3 regions of the Pseudomonas silensiensis genome follow, and region 3 is predicted to be linked to each of the others. Evidence: predicted binding sites of a transcription regulator. Region 3 holds the regulator's gene; each other region holds the start of a gene.

Region 1 (4,054 bases), on a different contig from region 3:
GATGTCGATGACGATCTGACCAGCCAGCGCTTCACTGACTTCTTCGATCTGCAAGTCCTGGCCCAATTCGTCGATCACGCGATCGATCGGTACCAGTTTGGCGTTCTCGAGCGCACGCTCAAGTACTGCCATGTCGAACTGTTGTTCTTCGTACTCCACGCGCGGACGCTTGGCGTGGGTCTTGGGGTTCACCGAGATGACCCCGCAATATTCCGGCATGTGCTTGGCGAAGTCGGCAGTCCCGATTTCGTTGGCCAGGTCGATGATGTCCTGCTTGTGACTGGCGATCAGCGGACGCAAGACCAGCTTGTCGGTCACGCAGTCGATCACGGACAGGTTCGGCAGCGTCTGGCTCGACACCTGGGAAATCGCTTCGCCGGTGACCAGCGCTTCGATGTCCAGCCGATCGGCAATACGGGAAGCAGCGCGCAACATCATACGCTTCAAAACTACGCCCATATGACTGTTATCGACTTTACCGAGAATTTCTCCCAGTACTTCCTCGAACGGCACACTCACAAATAACACGCGTTGGGAGCTGCCGTACTTCTTCCAGATGAAGTGCGCGACTTCCATGACGCCCAGTTCATGGGCTCGTCCGCCCAGATTGAAGAAGCAGAAATGGCTCATCAGCCCGCGGCGCATGATCTGGTAAGCGGCGACGGTGGAATCGAAGCCGCCGGACATCAGCACAAGTGTCTGTTCCAGGGCACCCAGCGGATAACCGCCGATGCTGTTGTGCTGGCTGTGGATCACAAACAACCGTTTGTCGCGAATTTCAATGCGAACTTCGATTTCCGGCTCTTTCAGCGAGATTCCGGCGGCGCCGCACTGACGACGCAGTTGGCTGCCGACGTATTTCTCGACGTCCATCGAGCTGAATTCATGCTTGCCGGCACGCTTGCAGCGCACCGAAAAGATCTTCCCGGCCAACGCATCACCGAAGTGCTGCTTGCACTTGGCGACGATGTCATCGAAGTCGCCCAGCGGGTATTCGTCGACTTGCAGGAAATGCGCGATGCCCGGCATGCAGCTCAGGCGCTCGGTCATCTCCTTCAGGGCTTTGGGCTCGCTGACGCGGGTTTCCAGCTCGAGATTGTCCCACACACCGTTCACCACCACAGCCGGGTCCAGGTCGCGGAGCACGGTACGGATGTTTTTGGCCAACTGGCGGATGAAACGCATCCGTACCGGGCGGCTCTTGATGGTGATCTCAGGGAAGACTTTTACGATTAGTTTCATGAAAACAGCGCGCGCTGGGCCAGCCGAAAAAGGGGGGCGCGGATTATAGCGGAAATTGCTCAAGGTTTAACCAGTTAATGTGCAGAAGGTTTTGCGCGCACCAAAACGGGTCATTTACTGGATTTAACGCTACATTACGGGGCGCTATTTCCAGCTTTGCTGCGCTTTGCACCTTTATAAGCGTGAAATTGGGGCAAAAAACCCATGGTGGGGCACTGGCATGCAATTTGCTCCCTTGTGAGGCAGGTTGCCTTGGCAGAGTATTCGCGCCGGCATCACCCACATTCTAAGGGCATCCACTACTAAGCCCGAAGCCACCCGGAGGACACTATGTCGAAGTCGGTTCAACTCATCAAAGATCATGACGTCAAGTGGATTGATCTGCGCTTCACGGACACCAAAGGCACTCAGCACCACGTGACCATGCCGGCTCGCGACGCGCTGGATGAAGCTTTCTTCGAAGAAGGCAAAATGTTCGACGGTTCCTCCATCGCTGGCTGGAAAGGCATCGAAGCCTCCGACATGATCCTGATGCCGGACGACAGCACTGCCGTTCTCGACCCGTTCACCGAAGAGCCAACCCTGATCCTGGTTTGCGACGTGATCGAGCCTTCGACCATGCAAGGCTACGACCGTGATCCACGTGCGATCGCCAAGCGCGCCGAGGAATACCTGAAGTCAACCGGTATCGGCGACACCGTATTTGTTGGTCCAGAGCCTGAATTCTTCATCTTCGACCAAGTGAAGTTCAAGTCCGATATCTCTGGCTCGATGTTCAAGATCTACTCCGAACAAGGTTCGTGGATGTCCGACCAGGACGTGGAAGGCGGCAACAAAGGCCACCGTCCAGGCGTCAAAGGCGGCTACTTCCCGGTTCCGCCGTTCGACCACGACCACGAAATCCGTACCTCCATGTGCAACGCCATGGAAGAAATGGGCCTGGTCATCGAAGTTCACCACCACGAAGTGGCGACTGCTGGCCAGAACGAAATCGGCGTGAAGTTCAACACCCTGGTGGCCAAGGCTGACGAAGTTCAAACCCTGAAGTACTGCGTACACAACGTTGCTGATGCATACGGCCGCACCGCGACCTTCATGCCTAAGCCGCTGTACGGCGACAACGGTTCGGGTATGCACGTTCACCTGTCCATCGCCAAAGATGGCAAGAACACCTTCGCTGGCGAAGGCTATGCCGGCCTGTCCGACACCGCTCTGTACTTCATCGGCGGCATCATCAAGCACGGTAAGGCACTGAACGGCTTCACCAACCCGTCGACCAACTCCTACAAGCGTCTGGTCCCAGGTTTCGAAGCTCCGGTAATGCTGGCCTACTCGGCTCGCAACCGTTCCGCTTCGATCCGTATTCCTTACGTGTCCAGCCCTCGCGCTCGCCGTATCGAAGCTCGCTTCCCGGATCCAGCAGCCAACCCGTACCTGGCCTTCGCAGCCCTGGTAATGGCCGGCCTGGACGGTATCCAGAACAAGATCCACCCTGGCGATGCTGCTGACAAAAACCTGTACGACCTGCCGCCTGAAGAGGCGAAAGAGATCCCACAAGTTTGCGGCAGCCTGAAAGAAGCCCTGGAAGAGCTGGACAAAGGTCGTGCGTTCCTGACCAAAGGCGGCGTTTTCAGCGACGACTTCATCGACGCTTACATCGCCCTGAAAAGCGAAGAAGAAATCAAAGTACGCACCTTCGTACACCCACTGGAATACGAGCTGTACTACAGCTGCTAATCCGGTAGCGCCTGCGCAAGCGGCGTGACAAAAAAAAGGCCTCCTTCGGGAGGCCTTTTTTATGCCCGCGATTTAGCGATCACCGCAGTTTCCATGTAGGAGCGAGCCTGCTCGCGAAGGCGCCAGGTCAGTCAATATGCATGTTGAATGATCGATCGCTATCGCGAGCAGGCTCACTCCTACAAGGGTTTTGTGGTGTTTGGGAGATATGGGTAAATCATGCCCAAATGTTAACCACTTGGGCTAACCGCCACCCCTGACCTATGCTGCAACCCAACGCCTTCGCTTCCGGTCGATTTTATGGGTCGTGGTTTTCTACTGATGTTGCTGCTGATCGCCCTGCCCGCCGCCGCGCAGATCTATAAGTACACCGACGCCGACGGCAACACCGCCTACAGCAATCAACCGCCCGATGGCGTGAAGGCTCAACCGGTCGAGTTGCCACCGCTTAACAGGGTTAAGCCTCAAGCCCCTTCTGCGCCACCTGTCGAAGCCACCAGCCGCGAACAGCCGCGCAGCGCTTACGAGGTGCTGGAGTTGACCAACTTACCCACCACCGAAGCGCTGCGTGCCAACAACGGCACCTTTACCGTCAACGTGCTGATCAAACCCCGCCTGCAAGGCCCTCATCTGTTCAGGCTGTTGCTGGACGATCAACCTTACGGCCAGCCGAGCAACGTACCGATCCTGCAACTGGTCAATATTGACCGCGGCACACACAGCCTCGCGGTGCAGGTGATCGATGGAGAGAACATCGTCCAGCAAAGTCCCACCGTGACGTTCACCGTACAACGGGTGCATAAGCCGTGAGGCTGTGGCTGCTGATCACCTGCCTGATCACCCTGCCGGTGACGGCCGAGGTGTTCACCTACATCGACGCCCAGGGCAATCGGGTCTACACCGACCAGCCGGGCTCCGGCAATGCCAAGCGTGTGCCGATGGCGCCGAGTAACCGCATGTCCGCCAACCCTGGCGGCGCAGCACCGGCGATGACTGGAAAGAAGGCCGACACAAAGCCACTGTTCCACTACGACATGCTGAGAGTACTGGTGCCGGAACCTGACGCCACGGTGCG
Region 2 (4,054 bases), on a different contig from region 3:
CAGCGCTTGTTCATAACTGTGGATGCCGAGTTTCCAGGCGCCGAACAGGGCGCAGATGACGATCACCTGGCCAATCAGCCCGGCGGTTTTCGGCGACAGGCGATCAGCCAGCAAGCCCATTACAAAGCGTAATACCGCCCCGGCCAGAATCGGCGTGGCCACCACCAGCCCGCGCTGCTGGGTGGTCAGGTGCAGGTCGGCGGCGATCTGCACGGCCAGCGGGCCGAGCAGGTACCAGACCATGAAACTCAGGTCGAAATAGAGGAAGGCCGCGAACAATGTCGGGGTATGGCCAGATTTCCAGAAGCTTGAATTCATCGCGCACCTCAGCTGTTAGGAGTCTCGAGAAGGAGTCATGAGCTTGCAGGTGGGGCGCCGCATCGGCCGCACCACCGGCCCCGGTCTGTGGGGCCAAAACAAAAAAACGCCGCCACCGGATTCGCCAAAGGGCAAATGAGGTGAGCGACGTCTTTGTCGTAGGTGGGGCAACCGCCGTTGGTTACCTGTAGTGATTACCTAGCGAGATCTGTGCCAACAGGTGAAACCGTGGTGCGGCTAATCGCGGGCAAGCCCGCTCCCACATGGATCTTTGGTGTCCACAAAACCTGTGGGAGCGGGCTTGCCCGCGATGAGGCCCTGACAGGCAATGCAATGCTTCAGCCGAGCAGTTCGCTCATAGCAATAATTTGCTCCGCCACCTGAATCAGCTTCTGCTGCCGGCTCATGGCCTGGCGGCGCATGAGCGTGTAGGCCTCTTCCTCGTTGCAGTCTTTCATTTTCATCAGCAGCCCTTTGGCCAGCTCGATGCGCTTGCGCTCGGCCAGTTGCTGGTCACGGGCGTTGAGTTGGGCGCGCAGGGCCTGGTCGCTTTCAAAGCGCGCCATGGCCACGTCGAGAATCGGCTGCAAACGCTGTGCGTGGATGCCTTCGACGATGTAGGCACTGACGCCGGACTTGATCGCCTGACGCATCACATCGGGGTCATGTTCATCGGTAAACATCACAATCGGACGCGGTTGATCGCGGCTCACCAGCACCACTTGTTCCATCACGTCGCGGCTCGGTGACTCGGTATCGATCAAAATCACGTCAGGACGCACCGTTTCGACGCGTGCGGGCAAGTCGATGGTCAGGCCCGACTCGTCGATCACCTCGAACCCGGCTTCGGTCAGGGCCGCCTTCAAGCGACCGACTTTCTTCGCGGTGTCGTTGATCAGCAGGATACGCAACATATTCGTAGTCTCCTGTCAGCGGCTGGCGAGAAGGGGCGAGCTGTCGCTCATGGCGTGCAGCTTGAAACTGCGGGCATAGCCGACCGGGTCCGAGCCGTCCCAGACCTTGCCGTCGATCAACTGGCTGCTGCGCATTGGCTGATCACTCGTGGCCACACCGACAGCAGTGGCGGCCTCTCGATACAAGTCTAGTTGCTGGACCTGACGGGCCACGCCCAGGTAGTCCGGGTCGTCGCGCAACAAACCCCAACGGCGGAACTGGGTCATGAACCACATGCCATCGGACAGATACGGCAAGTTGACCTCGCCATGACCATGGAAGCGCAACGCGTGCGGGTCCTGCCAGCGATTACCCAGGCCATCAGCGTAGTCACCGAGCAATCGCGGTTCGATGCAATCGAGTGGTGCGTCGAGGTATTGCGGCGCGCTCAACAGTTTCGCGGTGCTGCGGCGATTCTCGGTGCTTTCTTCGATGAAGCGACTGGCCTCCAGAATCGCCATCACCAGCGCCCGTGCGGTGTTGGGGTATTGCTCGACAAAGGCGCGGGTGCAACCGAGGACTTTTTCCGGGTGATCGGGCCAGATGGTCTGAGTGGTCGCCATCGTGAACCCCAGGCTCTGCTGCACCGCGCTCGCGGACCATGGCTCGCCGACGCAGAAGCCGTCGATGCGCCCGGCTTGCAGGTGCGCGACCATTTGCGGCGGCGGCACGACCACGCTGTCGACGTCCTGCAATGGATGGATGCCTTGACTCGCGAGCCAGTAATACAGCCACATGGCGTGGGTGCCCGTAGGAAATGTCTGGGCGAAGGTGAGTTTTGGGCGACTTTGGTGCACGTGCCGTTCCAGTGCTTCAGGACTGGTCACGCCTAAAGTCTGTAAGCCATGGGACAGGTTGATGCTCTGGCCATTCTGATTCAGGCCCATGAGCACCGCCATGTCGGTCGACGCGACACCGCCGATGCCCAAATGCACGGCGTAGATCAAACCGTACAGGCTGTGCGCGGCATCGAGTTCGCCACTGACCAGTTTGTCCCGCAGGTTGGCCCAGGACGACTGGCGCTTGAGGTTCAGGGTCAGGCCATAAGGTTGGGCGAAGCCCTGCGTGGCCGCGACCACTACCGAGGCGCAGTCGCTCAGGGCCATGAAGCCGAGGTTGATTTCGGTCTTTTCCGGGGCATCGCTGCCGTTGACCCAGGCCAGAGGGTTGGCTGGAACTTCAATCATCAGTAAACACCTTCCATAAAAAAGCGCCGGACCGGGCTGCTTGCCAGGGCAAGGCCAAGTGACGACGCCTTTGTCTTTCGACTCATCCCGCCGTTGGCATGAGTGCTGATGTGAGTGACGGTGCAAGGCATATGCCATCGCACGCTGATTTTGTCGCGCGCCTCGCCTGCAACCCCGATGCCCGGCTATAATCGCCGCCACTTTTCGTAGCCCAGAGTCAAACCCGCCCATGTACACCCTGGCCCGTCAGCTGTTGTTCAAACTTTCCCCGGAAACCTCCCACGATCTGTCCCTGGACCTGATCGGCGCGGGCGGGCGTTTGGGCCTCAACGGCTTGCTGTGCAAGGCCCCGGCGAAAATGCCGGTGACCGTCATGGGCCTGGACTTCCCGAACCCGGTGGGTCTGGCGGCCGGTCTGGACAAGAACGGCGCGGCCATCGACGGTTTTGCGCAACTGGGTTTTGGCTTTGTCGAAATCGGCACCATCACCCCGCGTCCGCAGCCGGGCAACCCGAAGCCACGGATTTTCCGTCTGCCGGATGCCGAGGCGATCATCAACCGCATGGGGTTCAACAACCTCGGCGTCGATCACCTGCTGGCTCGAGTGGCGGCGGCCAAGTTCAAGGGCGTGCTGGGCATCAATATCGGCAAGAACTTCGATACCCCGGTTGAACGGGCGGTCGACGACTACCTGATCTGCCTGGACAAGGTTTACGCCCACGCCAGCTACGTGACGGTCAACGTCAGTTCGCCGAACACCCCGGGCCTGCGCAGCCTTCAATTCGGCGATTCGCTGAAGCAATTGTTGGCCGACCTGGCGACGCGCCGCGCTGAACTGGCGCTGCGTCATGGCAAACATGTACCACTGGCGATCAAGATTGCACCGGACATGACCGACGAAGAAACCGCTCAGGTCGCGCAAGCGCTGATCGAAACCGGGATGGACGCGGTGATCGCCACCAACACCACCCTGAGCCGCGTCGGCGTAGAAGGCATGGAGCACGGTGACGAGGCGGGCGGTTTGTCCGGCGCACCGGTTCGCGACAAGAGCACCCACACCGTGAAGGTGCTGGCGGCCGAATTGACCGGTCGCTTGCCGATCATCGCCGTGGGCGGCATCACCGAAGGCAAGCACGCAGCTGAGAAAATCGCCGCGGGTGCCAGCCTGGTGCAGCTCTATTCCGGCTTCATCTATAAAGGTCCGGCGCTTATTCGTGAGTCCGTCGACGCCATCGCCGCATTGCGCTGACCTGTAGCAGCTGCCGAGCAACGCGAGGCTGCGTTCGGCGGCGAAGCCGTCGTAAACCCTGCATGCACAGTGTATCTGCAAGACCGAGGTGTCTGATTTCACGACGGCTTCGCCGCCGAACGCAACCTCGCGGTGCTCGGCAGCTGCTACAAAGGAATTGTATTTCGGCGAAAAGCAGGCATAAAAAAGGGCACCTCGAAGGTGCCCCTGGGCCGAAGCCCGCCGCCCGGATGGGGCGTGCGTGGTAAGTCGTTACGTAATCAGATTGTCGTGTCGGAGTGTGTGCCCTGTGTTAGCCGACGGCGTGAAGTTCGTTGAGTCTATGGATTCCCGCAGTGCCGGTCAT
Region 3 (4,054 bases):
GGCGTTATTCGCCTTCGCCGAAGTAGTCATTGATCAGATTCACCAATGCCTGCAGCGCCTCATCAGCCTGTTCACCTTCGGTGCTCAGGTGGATTTTGGTGCCCTTGCCCGCAGCGAGCATCATCATTGCCATGATGCTTTTTCCGTCGACGGTGGATTCCGGCGTGCGTCCTACTCTGATCGTGCAATCCTTGAACTCACCGGCAACGCCAACGAATTTTGCAGAAGCGCGGGCATGCAGGCCCAGCTTGTTGATGATTTCAATTTCCAGAGCAGGCATCGCGGTGTGAATCCTTTAGCTGAGGTCGCGGTGGCGAACCTGGACGTTCTTCAGGGATTTTTGCAGGGCCTGGCCCAGACGTTCGGTCAGGTAGACGGAACGGTGATGGCCGCCGGTGCAACCAATGGCGATGGTGACATAAGCACGGTTGCTGGCGGCGAAGCGTGGTAGCCACTTGAGCAAGTAGGTGGAGATGTCCTGGAACATCTCTTCGACGTCTGGCTGTGCCGCCAGGTACTCGGCAACCGGCTGGTCGAGCCCGGATTGATCGCGCAACTCTGGCTTCCAGTAAGGGTTCGGCAGGCAGCGTACGTCGAACACCAGATCAGCGTCCACCGGCATGCCACGCTTGAAGCCGAAAGACTCCACCAGGAACGCCGTACCGGGTTCCGGCTGGTTCAGCAGGCGCAGCTTGATGGTATCTCGCAGCTGATACAGGTTCAGGTTGGTGGTGTTTACTTTGAGATCGGCGAGGTCGGCAATCGGCCCGAGCAGGGCGGTCTCATCGTTGATGGCCTCGGCCAGCGAGCGATTGGCATTGCTCAGCGGGTGACGACGACGGGTTTCCGAGAAACGTTTGAGCAAGGTTTCTTCGTCGGCGTCCAGATAAAGCACATCACACTGGATATGCCGGCTGCGCACTTCTTCCAGCAGTTCGGGAAACCGCGACAAGTGACTTGGCAGGTTGCGCGCATCGATGGATACGGCAACCAGCGGTTGCACCAGCTCGGTGTGAATCAACGCGCGTTCGGCCAGTTCCGGCAGCAGGCCGGCGGGCAGGTTGTCGATGCAGTAGTAGCCGTTGTCCTCGAGAACATCGAGTGCGGTACTTTTACCTGAGCCGGAGCGGCCACTGACGATGATCAAGCGCATGATTAATGACCGTTTTGCTCGTCCAGGACAACCTGATACAAGGCTTCATTGCTCGGGGCGCTGCGCAGTTTTTCGCGCACTTCCTTGCGGTCGAGCATGCTGGCGATCTGGCGCAGTAACTCCAGGTGCGCATCGGTAGCGGCTTGCGGGACCAGCAGAACGAACAGCAGGTCAACCGGGGCGCCGTCGATGGCGTCGAAATCGATGGGTGCATCAAGGTGCATCAGGGCGCTGATGGGCGAGGTGCAACCCTTCAGGCGGCAGTGGGGAATGGCGATGCCATTGCCAAAACCAGTTGAGCCGAGTTTTTCACGGGCAATCAGAGCCTCGAAGACATCTTGCATCTCCAGATCCGGCACTTCTTTGTGGATAAGGTTGGCAATTTGCTCGAGGGCTTTCTTTTTACTGCCGCCCGGCACGTTCACGAGGGAACGGCCGGGGGTCAGGATGCTTTCAAGTCGGATCATGGGTTGGGAGTGTTAACGACCGGTCGCGCCCTGGAGGAGGCTTTGGGTCTTTTCCTTATGCTTTTTGAGTTGTTTATCCAGCTTGTCGGTCAGTGCGTCGATCGCCGCGTACATATCGGTATGCTCCGCGTTTGCGACCACTTCATTGCCGGGAATATGCAGCGTGGCTTCGATTTTCTGCTTGAGTTTTTCGACTGTCATCGTGACTTGCACGTTGGTGATCTTGTCGAAATGCCTCTCTAATCGTTCGAGTTTTTCGCCGATGTAGGTGCGAAGAGGTTCGGTCACTTCCAGTTGGTGTCCACTGATGTTGACTTGCATACAGCTTCTCCTTCGTTGCCAGTGCATAAAGCGGCAGGCAGAAATGCCTGCCACTGGAACGCTGTGGCGTGGCTCTACATCAACCGCTTACGTTCGCTCGAAGGCGCGATCCCGAGGGATTCGCGGTACTTGGCGACGGTGCGGCGAGCCACCTGAATGCCTTGTGCCTCCAGTAAACCAGCGATCTTGCTGTCACTCAACGGCTTTTTCTGATTTTCCGCGGCAACCAGTTTTTTGATGATCGCGCGGATCGCTGTGGACGAGCATTCACCGCCTTCTGAGGTGCTGACGTGACTGGAGAAAAAGTATTTCAGCTCATATATGCCCCGAGGGGTATGCATGAATTTTTGCGTGGTCACCCGTGAAATCGTCGACTCGTGCATGCCCACCGCTTCGGCGATGTCATGCAGGACCAGCGGTTTCATGGCTTCGTCACCGTATTCAAGAAAGCCGCGTTGATGCTCGACGATCTGAGTGGCTACTTTCATCAGGGTTTCGTTGCGGCTTTGCAGGCTCTTGATGAACCAGCGGGCCTCTTGCAACTGATTGCGCATGAAGGTGTTGTCGGCGCTGGTGTCGGCGCGGCGCACGAAGCCGGCGTATTGAGCGTTGACCCGCAGTCGTGGCACCGACTCCTGGTTCAGCTCCACCAGCCAGCGTTCGTTGTCCTTGCGAACGATCACGTCGGGAACGACGTATTCAGCTTCGCTGGACTCGATTTGCGAGCCTGGGCGCGGGTTGAGGCTCTGCACCAGTTCAATCACCTGGCGCAGTTCATCTTCCTTGAGCTTCATGCGACGCATCAGTTGGCTGTAATCGCGGCTGCCGAGCAGGTCGATGTAATCGGTGACCAGGCGTTTGGCCTCGACCAGCCAAGGTGTCTTGGCGGGCAACTGACGCAATTGCAGCAGCAGGCATTCGCCCAGGTTGCGGGCGCCGATGCCAGCGGGTTCGAATTGCTGGATGCGGTGCAGGACGGCTTCGATTTCGTCCAGTTCGATGTCCAGTTCCGGGTCGAAGGCTTCGAGAATCTCCTCGAGGGTTTCGTCCAGGTAGCCCTGATTGTTGATGCAGTCGATCAGGGTCACGGCGATCAGGCGATCGGTGTCGGACATCGGGGCGAGGTTCAGTTGCCACAGCAGGTGGCTTTGCAGGCTTTCGCCGGCCGATGTCCGGGTGGTGAAGTCCCACTCGTCGTCATCGTTGCTCGGCAGGCTGCTGGCGCTGGTCTGGTAGACGTCTTCCCACGCGGTATCGACGGGCAGTTCGTTGGGGATGCGTTCGTTCCAGTCGCCTTCCTCTAGGTTATCAACCGTCGGGGCGGTTTCCTGGTAGGAGGGTTCCTGAATGTCAGCGTTGGGTTGCTGTTCGGCTTTGTCGGCCAAGGGGTCGGCGTTATCGAAGTCGTCGCCTTCTTCCTGGCGTTCGAGCATCGGATTGGACTCCAGGGCCTCCTGGATTTCCTGTTGCAGGTCCAGGGTCGACAATTGGAGCAGGCGGATGGCCTGTTGCAGCTGCGGTGTCATCGTCAGCTGCTGGCCCATTCTCAAGACTAGCGATGGTTTCATGGCAGGGGCTTAACACCTTATTCGCCGGCGCACATGCGCCATCCACTACAGGGCGCCGGAGCGCCAAACATAAGCAAATTATATGCCCGAAACTGCAGCGTTTGCCTAGAGCGCTGTAACAATAAAAAAATGTTGATTTTTATCGAGACAAGCGCCCGGGCAACCAGCCAGACACCTCAGTGCTTACAGGCGGAATTCATGGCCCAGATACACTTCCTTGACCAGGTCGTTGGCCAGGATGGTGGCAGAGTCACCTTCGGCGATCAGTTGGCCATCGTTAACGATGTAGGCGGTTTCGCAGATATCCAGGGTTTCACGGACGTTGTGGTCAGTGATCAGCACGCCAATGCCCTTGGCCTTGAGGTGATAGATGATCTGTTTGATGTCGCCCACCGAAATCGGGTCCACGCCGGCGAATGGTTCGTCGAGCAGGATGAATTTCGGGTTGGTAGCCAGTGCCCGGGCGATTTCCACACGGCGGCGTTCACCACCGGACAGGCTCATCCCGAGGTTGTCGCGGATGTGGCTGATGTGGAATTCCTGCA

What was found. The regulator sigma-54, encoded in region 3, starts transcription at its own class of promoters, with help from an activator protein. The targets are predictions, from matches to a motif close to ANTGGCATNNANNTTGCTNT.
Region 1: a site for sigma-54 is predicted at 1,457-1,476, ahead of glnA (glutamate--ammonia ligase). Genes of this name have one in related genera too.
Region 2: a site for sigma-54 is predicted at 2,579-2,598, ahead of QF010_RS23340 (CmpA/NrtA family ABC transporter substrate-binding protein). Genes of this name have one in related genera too.

The regions. Positions count from the first base shown of each region.
Region 1 is NZ_JBNDJH010000009.1:235,773-239,826, reverse strand. It holds gene thiI (tRNA uracil 4-sulfurtransferase ThiI) at 1-1,242, opposite strand, end outside; gene glnA (glutamate--ammonia ligase) at 1,573-2,979, shown strand; gene QF010_RS15680 (DUF4124 domain-containing protein) at 3,280-3,789, shown strand; gene QF010_RS15675 (DUF4124 domain-containing protein) at 3,786-4,054, shown strand, end outside.
Region 2 is NZ_JBNDJH010000018.1:45,089-49,142, forward strand. It holds gene QF010_RS23330 (nitrate/nitrite transporter) at 1-318, opposite strand, end outside; gene QF010_RS23335 (ANTAR domain-containing response regulator) at 657-1,232, opposite strand; gene QF010_RS23340 (CmpA/NrtA family ABC transporter substrate-binding protein) at 1,248-2,459, opposite strand; gene QF010_RS23345 (quinone-dependent dihydroorotate dehydrogenase) at 2,689-3,708, shown strand; gene rmf (ribosome modulation factor) at 4,001-4,054, opposite strand, start outside.
Region 3 is NZ_JBNDJH010000003.1:298,179-302,232, reverse strand. It holds gene QF010_RS06035 (HPr family phosphocarrier protein) at 5-280, opposite strand; gene rapZ (RNase adapter RapZ) at 296-1,153, opposite strand; gene ptsN (PTS IIA-like nitrogen regulatory protein PtsN) at 1,156-1,620, opposite strand; gene hpf (ribosome hibernation-promoting factor, HPF/YfiA family) at 1,633-1,941, opposite strand; gene QF010_RS06015 (RNA polymerase factor sigma-54) at 2,016-3,509, opposite strand; gene lptB (LPS export ABC transporter ATP-binding protein) at 3,693-4,054, opposite strand, start outside.